DNA from 3 places in the Micromonospora sp. CNZ299 genome. Region 3 is predicted to be linked to each of the others. Evidence: riboswitches for the same ligand, from Rfam matches in the RefSeq annotation. Region 3 holds a riboswitch; each other region holds the start of a gene.

Region 1 (3,200 bases), 3.4 Mb from region 3:
GATGCCGAGAGTGAGCAGCACCAGGTCGGCGCCGAGCCAGCCCAGCGAGGTGACCAGGTGCAGGGTGAGCAGCCCCTTGCGGGCGCTGGGTGGGATCCGAGGCATACCGCGATGCTGCCCGCCGACCGCCGCCGGGTCGTCCGACGAGCGACGACATCAGGGGTACGCCCGGCGACGTAGCCCGGTCGGACAGCTCTGCCCGGACGAACGTGATGCCTGTGAGTCATCAAGATGACTCACAGGCATCACACACTTTGGGGAACGGCCGGATCAGTAGACCGACAGGTGCACGTGGTTGGTGTGGTCGCTGGACGGGTCGCCACCCGCCCCGCTGTAGGACTTCCATCCGCTGCTGGGCAGCCAGATCTGCCTGTACCAGATCACGTACAGCACGGCGAGCCGGTCGGCGTTGCGGATGAAGTACGCGGCCAGGTTGTTGCCGTACGTCTTGTCGCCGCCGGTGGCGTCGCCGCCGAAGCCACCCTTCTGGGCGGCGAAGTCGCAGGCCCGGCCCTTCGGGTGCTCACCGGAGCCGCTGGGGCGGTGACAGGAGACGTACCGGGTGAAGCCGGCGGCCTTGGCCTGGTTGAGGGCGTGCAGTGTGCGCGGGGTGATGCAGCCGCTGGCCGGTGTGGGGTCGTTGACGCTGCACGTCTCCGACGGCCAGGAGCCGTCGGAGTTGCGCGGCGCGGCCTTCGCGTTGGCGGCGGAGGTGCCCCGGTTGGAGTCGGTGTCGGCGGCGGGCTGCGGCTTGGGGGTGGTGGCCACGGTCAGGGCCCGTTCGGCCTGCTCCTTGCGCTTGGCCATCACCGCGACCTGCTTGCGCTGCTCGTTGATCTCACCGTTCAGGGCGACCTGGGTGCGGTTGGCCTCGTCCTTGCTGCTGAGCAGGTCGCGCAGCACCCGGTCCTCGTTGGCGGCCACCGCGTCCAGTGCGGCTGCCCGGTCCATGAAGCCTTCCGGGCTGTCGCTGTTGAGCAGCGCCGACATCGCGCTGAGCCGACCGGTGCGGTACGCGACGCCGGCGATCTCGCCGACCTTGCCGCTGCGTTGGTTGAGCTCGACCTCGATGGTCTTCAGTTGGGTGGTGAGCTGCTGCTGCCGCTGCACCGAGGCGTCCAGGGCGCGCTTCGCGTCCAGGTAGCCCTTGCTGGCCGCCTCGAGTTGGGCTCGCAGCGCGGGGGTGCCGCCCTCCTCGTCGGAGTCGGGGGCGGCGGCCCGCAGGCCGGTCGGGGGAGCGGCCGAGGCGGTGCCGGCCGGGAGCGCGACGCCGAGGGCGAACATCGCGACGATCAGGGCCGCCAGTCGGGCGGCGGGTGGTCGTGCTGGTGCCACTGTGCATGTCCTTCCGTCAGCCGCCGACCGGGTTAGCTGACGGGTTCGGGACGGAAGATCCCTACCGCTGACGCGGATGCACCCCAGGTACGTGGTTCCCCGGTTCGCCCTCGCGGGCGATTAGGCGGCGACCACCACCGGCGCCGGGAGGGCGCCGCCTGGTGGAGGCCGGGACCGAGCCTACCGGTGCCAGTGGGGTGGCTGCAGCCAATGTGACCGAAGGTGCGTTCGTCGTCACGAGAGGCTGCTGTCACCACTCGATCGAGCCACACGCTCCGGAGGCGGCACCCGGCTCGATCTGCAACGTCGCGTGCTCGATCCGGAAGTCGTCGTGCAGGGCCGTACGCGCGGCGGTGAGCACCGCGCCGACCTCCGCCCCGGGTGCCATGGTCAGGTGTGCGGAGGCCACGTCCATGCCGGAGGTGAGCGTCCAGACGTGCAGGTCGTGCACCTCGACCACACCGGGGACCGCGGCCAGTCGGTCGTGCACGGCGGTCACCTGGAGGTGCTCCGGGGCGGCCTGCACCAGGATGCGGACGGCGGCCCGTGCCAGCCGCCAGGTGCGCGGAAGGATGAACACGCCGATGGCGACGGCGACCAGCGGGTCGGCCCACCACCAGTCGGTGACGGTGATGAGCAGTGCGGCGCCGATCACGCCGACCGAGCCGAGCAGGTCGCCGAGCACCTCCAGGTAGGCACCCTGAAGGTTGATGCTCTCCCGGGCTCCGGCGCGGAGCAGGGCGAAGGCGGCGATGTTGGCGAGCAGGCCGAGCACGGCCACCGCGAGCATCGGGCCGGCGATGACCTCGTGCGGGTCGCCGAAGCGGCGGATCGCCTCGATCACCACGTAGATCGCGACGCCGGAGAGCAGGACGGCGTTGGCCAGCGCGGCGAGCACCTCGAGTCGGTAGAGCCCGAAGGTGCGCTGCGGGTCACCGGTGGCCCGCCGGGTCGCGGTGATCGCAGCGAGCGCCATCCCGATGCCGAGCACGTCGGTGAACATGTGTCCGGCGTCGGAGAGCAGGGCGAGCGAGCCGGTGTGCAGGGCGGCCACCGCCTCGACCACCATCAGGGTGGCGAGCAGCCCGAATGCCGCCCAGAGGCGGCCCCGGTGCTGGTGTGCGGCATTGGCGACGGACCCGTGGTGGTGGTCATGACCTGCGCCCACGAGAACCACCCTCCGCCGCCAGCCGGGACCCGGTCAAATGTATGTTCACATCGCTATGTATGCAAGTGTAGGGGTGGCAACTCTCGCCGGCGGCTCGCCAGCACGGATCAGCCGGTCGGGTCGATGGTGGTGAGGCGCTGCGTGGCCCGGGAGAGCGCCACGTACAGGGTGCGCACCCCGGCACCCGGATCCGCCCGGATCTCGCTCGGGGCGACCAGCACGACCCCGTCGTACTCCATGCCCTTGGCCTCCAGGCTGGTGACCACCTGGAGCCTCGGCGCGCCGAGTGCGGCGACCCAGCCGGCGACCTCGTCGCGGCGGGGGACCGGCGTGATCACGCCGACGGTGCCCTCCACCTCGGCCAGCAGGCCGGCGGCCGCCTCCACTGTCGCGGTCTCCAACCCGCTCGGGGGCACCGCCAGCTCGACCGGGTCGACCCCGGTGGAGCGGACCGCGGTCGGCAGCGGCAGGTCAGGATAGAGCCGGCGGATCTCCGCCGCCGCCACCGCGAAGATCTCCGAGGAGTTGCGGTAGTTGGTGGTGAGCGTGAAATCGTGCCGCTTGCGCCGACCCAGCGCCTGGTCCCGGGCCCGGTCCAGCTCGTCGGGGTCCCCGGTCCACGCGGTCTGGGCGGGGTCGCCGACCACCGTCCAGGAGGCCAGACGGCCACGTCGACCGACCATCCGCCACTGCATCG
Region 2 (3,200 bases), 940 kb from region 3:
GGCGGGCTTCCCGGGTCACCGGGTGGCCCGCCGCCGGCGGCGGCCGGCTACCAGCGGTTCCAGTGGGCGAACCCGTCCGCGTCGGCCTGCGGACCGGGCTTGAAGTCGGTGCCCAGGGTGAACGCCACCGGCGTGAGCGCCACCTGCACGACGGTGTCGTAGGGGATGCCGAGCAGGTCTGCCATCTCCCTTTCGTAGCTGAGATGGCTCGTGGTCCACGCGGTGCCGAGCCCGCGTTCCCGAGCGGCCAGCATGAAGCTCCAGAACGCCGGGATGACCGAACCCCAGGCCCCGGCCTGCCCGCGCACGCTGGCCAGCTCGGCGCGGGACTCGACCCGCAGACAGGGGATGAGCAGCAGCGGCACCTCGTGCAGGTGATCCGCCAGGTGTTGCAGGCTGCCGGCGATCCGGCCCCACTGCTCGGAGGCGAAGTCCATCCTGCTGAAGGCCGGCCCGGTGCCGCCCGACGCGGGTGGCGGTGCCATCAGCCCGAGTCGCCACAGTCGGGCGACGGCGGCCCGGGTCCGCGGATCCTCGACGAAGATGAAGTCCCAGCGTTGCCTGTTGATTTCGTGATTTCGAAAACCGTCCAAATGAAGAGCGGAGCACGGTCATGCCGGTCGACACAGTGATCTTCAGCGGGGAGGGCCCGCACGCCGATCCCTGGCACCCGTTGTCCGAGACCAGCGCGGCGATCGCCAAGCTCGTCGGCGACGCGGGCCCGGTGGCGATCGTGACCACCGTCGACCAACTCGCGGCAGCGCTCGACGGCGCCCGCCTCCTGGTGGTGAACGCCAGCGCATCGAGCACCCGATCACTACCGGTCTCGTGGACTTCGAGGTGCACGACGAGCGCTACACCGACCTGGAGTTGCTCGACGGCGTCGACGTCGAGACTCTCTACGTCCACGACGAGGGTGGCGACACCCACCCGCTCGTGTGGGCGCGCACGGCCGGGAGCAGCCGGATCGTCTACAACGCACTCGGTCACGACGCGCTGTCGTACGAGTCGCCGGGGCACGTCGAGTTGCTGCGGCGCATCGTGCTCTGGCTCCGTCACCGCATCTGATCCGCAACGGTCCACGGTGGTCACTGCACACCGACCGGCCGCCCGCAACCGCTGGGGGTGACGCCCCGCGTACCCCGGTGAAGAACTTCACAGGGGTTGGGCGATCGTCACCGACCGTGCCTAACGTCGGTCGGGTTCGCCACTGCGGACACCACGGCCGGCAACGCCAAATCCTGCCCCCGGTCGGTGGAACCCAGTCACCCGGGCAGGAGCGGGGGACCCAAACGTTCCTCGGTGCACGTCACCTCGGGGTGAAGCCGCCATCGTGCGGCCGGGCTCCTCGGCCCGAACCCGACAGCTCACCTCGCCGGCGTGGAGGAAGTTCACATGACGTCTGTCTACACGCCCCGTCACCGACGGGTCACCACCCGCCGTCTCGCCGTCGGCACCCTGGCCGTCGGTGCGGTCACCGGTGCTGTCGCCCTCTTCGGCCCGGCCGCCCCCGCGCAGGCCGCGGTCAACTGGGACGCGATCGCCAAGTGCGAGTCCGGCGGTAACTGGAAGATCAACACCGGCAACGGCTACTACGGTGGCCTGCAGTTCTCCCAGAGCACCTGGGCCGGCTACGGCGGCAAGAAGTACGCCGCCCGCGCCGACCTGGCCAGCCGCGGCGAGCAGATCGCCATCGCCGAGAAGGTGCTCGACGGGCAGGGCATCGGCGCGTGGCCGACCTGCGGCAAGAAGGGCGGCTCGTCGAGCGGCTCCACCGCGAAGCCGTCGACGAAGTCCACGCAGAAGCCCACCGCGAAGTCCACGGCGAAGCCCACCGAGCAGCAGGAGCGGCCCTCGCGGCGGGAGCAGCCGGCGACCCGCAACCACGAGCGCACCGCGCCGACCACGGGCGGCCAGACGTACCTGGTCAAGCCGGGCGACACCCTGTCGGAGATCGCCGACAGCCACCGGGTGACCGGCGGTTGGCAGTCGCTCTACGAGCACAACCGGCAGCTGATCGGGGCCGACCCGGGCCTGATCTTCCCGGGTCAGCGGCTCAGCCTCTGACGGTCTTCCCGCGTCAGCGGCTCAGCCTCTGACGGATGACACACGAACGCTCGGCCGGGTCACCGGCCGAGCGTTCGTACGTGTGGTGCGGATCAGCCCGAGCGCCCGTACCCCGGGGGAAGCCGTCACGCCGCGGAGGCGGATGCCTTCGACCCTCGGTGCGACGCGACCGGGCCGGCGTTCCAGCCCCAGCGGGGCGCCGGTGCGCTGCCCTCCCCGGACCAGCCCGTGCCGCCCTCCTCGTTGTCGCCGCCGTCGGTGGTCATCTCGACCGGGGCGGGTGTGCTGCGGGCAAGTCGCATCGACTGCTCCGCGCCGGCGCGGGCCGCGCACGGCCAGGACTGCCCGGCGCACTGAAGGTTGCGGCACTGACCCTCGTCGTCCGGCTCGTGGGCGCTCAGCACGTCGATCGCCAGTTGCCAGAGCAGCGGGTCGGTTACGTCGTGCGGCCGTTCGGCAGTGCGACTCGGCCGGTTGCTGGTGTCGTCGTCGGACATTGTGGGTCCCCCCTTGTCAGGCTGTACCCCACAAGGGTCACCCGTCAGCCGCCGGCTAAACCGCCGACCTGCTGTGATGTGTCTCCGGTCGCAGCGGTCGCCGGGACGCCGCACGCAGATCGGTCAATCCGGCAGCAGCGGCATCTCGACGCCCGGCTCCCGGCCGAGCAGGACCGCTCGGGTCAGCGCCGTTGAGCCGAACCGGTCGCGGACCGCGTCCACCGCGGCGTCCAACTCCGCGCCAGGATCGCGGTGAAACGGCAGCTCCGGTTGCACGGGGTTGTCGTCCAGGTTGCCCACTGAGACACCGATCAGGGTGACACCACGACGATCGATCTCGGTCAGCGCTGCTCGCAGCAACGCGCGCGCGGCGGCGAGCAGCGGCGTCGTGTCGGCGGTCGCCTTGCCGATGGTGTGCGAGCGGGTCGCCCGGGTGTAGTCGCCGAAGCGCAGCCGCAACACCACGGTGCGACCGGACCGCCCCGCCGCCCGCATGCGGCGGCTGACCCGGTCGACCAGGCCGGCGAGGATGGCATCCAGCTCCGCCGGGGCATGCGGGGTGCGGCTCAGCGCATGCTGCGCGCCCATCGAGCCGCGTCGCCGGCCGACCTGCACCGAGCGAGGATCGCGGTTGTG
Region 3 (3,200 bases):
GCGCGAGCGGGTCAAGCAGGCCGTCGCCGGCCGGGTCCGCCGGATGCTCGGAGCCAGGTGACCAGCCACCGCGTCCGCTTCATCCAGCTCACCCGCGTCGGTACGGGTCGAGCAGCGCCAGCACGGCAGCCGGGTCCTCCACGTGTGCGTTGTGGCCGAGACCGGGCAGCGTGACGACCGGTACGCCGTACGCCTTGAGCTGCTCGTCGGTGACCAGCGAGTCGTGTTCCCCGCGGGCCAGCACCACCGGCACGTCGGTCGCCGCCAGCAACGGGGCCAGGTCTGGCTCGCCGACGCCGAAGGCTGTCGGGTCCATGGCGAGGCGCCACCGGCCGTCGACCTGACGCAACCCGGCGTCCACCACCGGATGATCCGGCGCGACCAGGCCGACCAACCCGGAGACGCGCAGGTAGCGGCGGGCCGCCTCGGTGCGGCTGGCGAACCAGCTCACCGGGCGGGCGGCGAGTTCGGTCGCGCGGGTCAGCTCGTCGGGTGACCAGACCGCCTTGATGCCCAGCCCGACCACCGCGTCCACCGGCATCCCGGCGGCGCGGGCGGCCAACGCCAGGCCGACCACCCCGCCCAGCGAGTGCCCGAGCACGACGATCCGGTCGTCGGCGACCAGGCCGTGGGCGATCCGCTCGGCGAACCCATCAAAGGAGTACGACGGCAGCGGGGCCGACCAGCCGTGACCGGCAAGGTCCGGTGCCAGCCACCGCCCGGGCCAGTGCTGCTTCAGCAGTGGGGCCGAGGGCAGCCAGACGTCCCCGGTCGCCCCCATCCCGTGCAGCAGCAACAGGATCGGCCCACGGCCTGCCCGGCCACCTGATTCATCCACCACGGCCGCAGTCTCCCACGGTTCGCGACCAGGTACGAGGGTCGTCGATGCGGCGCAGGCCTGACCGCCCGGTGAAGACGCCGCGGGCGCCGGCCCCTTGTGGAGGACGGCGCCCGAAGCGGTCAACGTGCCTGGGTCAGGCGGAGTAGCCCCGGCTGGCGATCCAGTTGGCCAGGTTGATCGTGGTGATCCAGTACGACGCGTCGGCCGGGTTCGCCGAGTCGGCGATCCGCACGGTGCGGCCGTTGTCCTTGTAACCCACGACGGCGATGTAGTGACCGCCACCGTAGGAGTGCCAGCCGCCGTTGGTGTCGGTGGCGTCGCCGACGACGTTGGCGACCACGCCACGGCCGTCGGTGATGGCCTTGACCACGTCGGCCTGGAGCTGGTCCATCTGGGCCGGGCTGGGCGTGCCGGCGAACATCCGGGTCCGGTACGGGGAGCCCTTCACCTCGGCGTTGAGCACCCGGGTGGTGTCCAGGGCCGAGTTGGTGCCCATCTCGGTGGTGCCCAGCTCGGCGCCGAGCTCATTCTGGGTGCGGTCGATGCCGGCGGCGCTGAGCGCGTTGCGGGTGGCAGCCGGGCCGCAGTTGTAGTACGTGTTCTGCGCCTGGTAGTCGTAGTCGAGCACCTTGGTCGCGGGCGGCTTCGGCGGCTCCGGCTTACGGGTCAGATCCGGGTTGCTGCTGGCCGTGGCTGCGGGCGACGCGGCACTGGTGGCCGGCGCGGGGGCGGCGGTGGTCGGTGCGGTGCTGGCCGAGGGGGACGCGTCGCGCGCCTCGCTGCGGGAGGCAGCGGTGTCGCTGCGCATCTCGGCGACAGTGGTCGCGGTGTGCTGGCTGGCCGGCGCGTCGTCGGCGGTGGTGAGCAGGGCGCCGGTGGTGGTGGCGATGGCGAGGGCCGCGGCGGAGGCGGCAACGATCTGGTACGGACGCTCGGTGGCGAGGCGACGGAGCTGACGCTTCAGGGTGTGCTTCACGGGGTCCTCCACGGATCGGGGGGAGAGCGGCACACCGGGGCGGGACCGGTATCCGGGCAGGCGCCAGCGCGCGGACGATGGTCCGCGGATGGTGAACCGCTCAGGGGAACGCCCGGCGCGGCCGGGCGGTTAGGCGATGACCCGGGGGGGTCAGCTCACCGTCACTGGACGAATGAGCGGGGGCACCGCTACGCCGTGGAGGCGAGGGAACAACCGAGGGGTGGAAAGGTGCTGCACGAGGATGGAACTCCTTCCGACACCGCCTACCGGGTTAGCTGACGGATTCGGGCGGGAAGATCGCCCTACCGCGGGCCGTGGCTCGCGGATTCACCCCGGACTTACTGATGGGTCCCCGGTTCGTTCATCACGATTGAGCGGGTCGGCGCGGCGTCGCCTCTTGCGAACGGTTACCGCACCGGACAGGACGACAGTACTGGCCGGCTCTCACCCTGCCAAGCCGGGTTCACCTGTGTAAACCCCAATCGGCGCGACAATTTCTGCGCGTATTGCCGATGATGTGACTCGATGGGACAACCGGTTACGGCGACGCCTGCGGGCGACAACCGGACAGGCCGCCGAATATGCGGCCACAATCACGGGAAAAATCGAGCCAATCGTGCCCGACGCCCGATTCGCCATTGACATGACCGGGCTCACATAACGGATCGGGCTCAACCCGCGCGAGCCGGGCGCCAACGTGCCACGAGGGCAGGGCGGAACGCCCGGGTAGCCGCCCGGCGGGCGGGTACCGGGTTCGGCCGCAGCCGGGCCGCTGCCGCGTACGCCTCCTCGGCGAGAGTGCGGGCCGACTCGGCGGCCAGTTCCGCGTCCCGCCAGGCGGCCCGCTCCCGGGTGGCGGCGGCCTGGTAGTCGGCCAGCCTCGCGTCCCGGATCGCCCGGCTCAGCAGCACCTCCTGCTCGACCGGGTGCCGCCGGGGATCCCAACCGTGCCGGTGCCCGAACACGTCGCCGAACTGCGCCATGGTCAGGTCGCCCCGCCAGTGCGCCGCCGCCGCCGCGCGATGCAGGTAGCGCTCCCGGGAGGCGTACTCGGCGGGGGTGCGGGGGGTATGCGGGGTGGGCAGCGCCCCGGCCCCCGCGAAGCGACGCGCGGCCGCGTCCGCCTCGTCGTACCTGCCCCAGGCCCGCTCCATCTGCTCCTGAGCGGTCAGCCAGGAAGCCCGTCGCCGCCGGGCGTTCTGCCCCGCGCCGGCCGCGGCGACGGCCACTTCCTCGGCGTACCGACGCAGGTCGACGGCCTCGGCCTCAGCCAACTCCCGGGCGGTGGGCGCCACCGGGGCCGGGTCGTCCGTTGGCCGGTCCCGCTCGGGGCGGGCGGTCAGCACGATGAGTACGCCCAGTGCCAGCAGGAACAGGGCTGAC

Evidence for each region. A riboswitch is a leader RNA that binds a small molecule or an ion and turns the genes downstream of it on or off. The one in region 3 is predicted to bind cyclic di-AMP.
Region 1: linked by a shared signal. The riboswitch ahead of CLT68_RS31285 (coiled-coil domain-containing protein) and the one ahead of CLT68_RS16330 (C39 family peptidase) in region 3 are both predicted to bind cyclic di-AMP.
Region 2: linked by a shared signal. The riboswitch ahead of CLT68_RS20000 (LysM peptidoglycan-binding domain-containing protein) and the one ahead of CLT68_RS16330 (C39 family peptidase) in region 3 are both predicted to bind cyclic di-AMP.

What each region holds. Positions count from the first base shown of each region.
Region 1 covers NZ_PEFG01000001.1:6,926,372-6,929,571, reverse strand. Annotated here, with positions in the region: gene CLT68_RS31290 (hypothetical protein) at 1-105, opposite strand, end outside; gene CLT68_RS31285 (coiled-coil domain-containing protein) at 271-1,335, opposite strand; cyclic di-AMP (ydaO/yuaA leader) riboswitch at 1,341-1,472, opposite strand; gene CLT68_RS31280 (cation diffusion facilitator family transporter) at 1,586-2,503, opposite strand; gene CLT68_RS31275 (AAA family ATPase) at 2,611-3,200, opposite strand, start outside.
Region 2 covers NZ_PEFG01000001.1:4,424,735-4,427,934, forward strand. Annotated here, with positions in the region: gene CLT68_RS19990 (nitroreductase family protein) at 48-593, opposite strand; gene CLT68_RS33400 (ThuA domain-containing protein) at 802-1,068, shown strand; cyclic di-AMP (ydaO/yuaA leader) riboswitch at 1,223-1,395, shown strand; gene CLT68_RS20000 (LysM peptidoglycan-binding domain-containing protein) at 1,396-2,067, shown strand; gene CLT68_RS20005 (hypothetical protein) at 2,193-2,564, opposite strand; gene dinB (DNA polymerase IV) at 2,688-3,200, opposite strand, start outside.
Region 3 covers NZ_PEFG01000001.1:3,481,081-3,484,280, reverse strand. Annotated here, with positions in the region: gene CLT68_RS16340 (polysaccharide pyruvyl transferase family protein) at 1-61, shown strand, start outside; gene CLT68_RS16335 (alpha/beta fold hydrolase) at 89-841, opposite strand; gene CLT68_RS16330 (C39 family peptidase) at 975-1,829, opposite strand; cyclic di-AMP (ydaO/yuaA leader) riboswitch at 2,063-2,204, opposite strand; gene CLT68_RS16325 (hypothetical protein) at 2,489-3,200, opposite strand, start outside.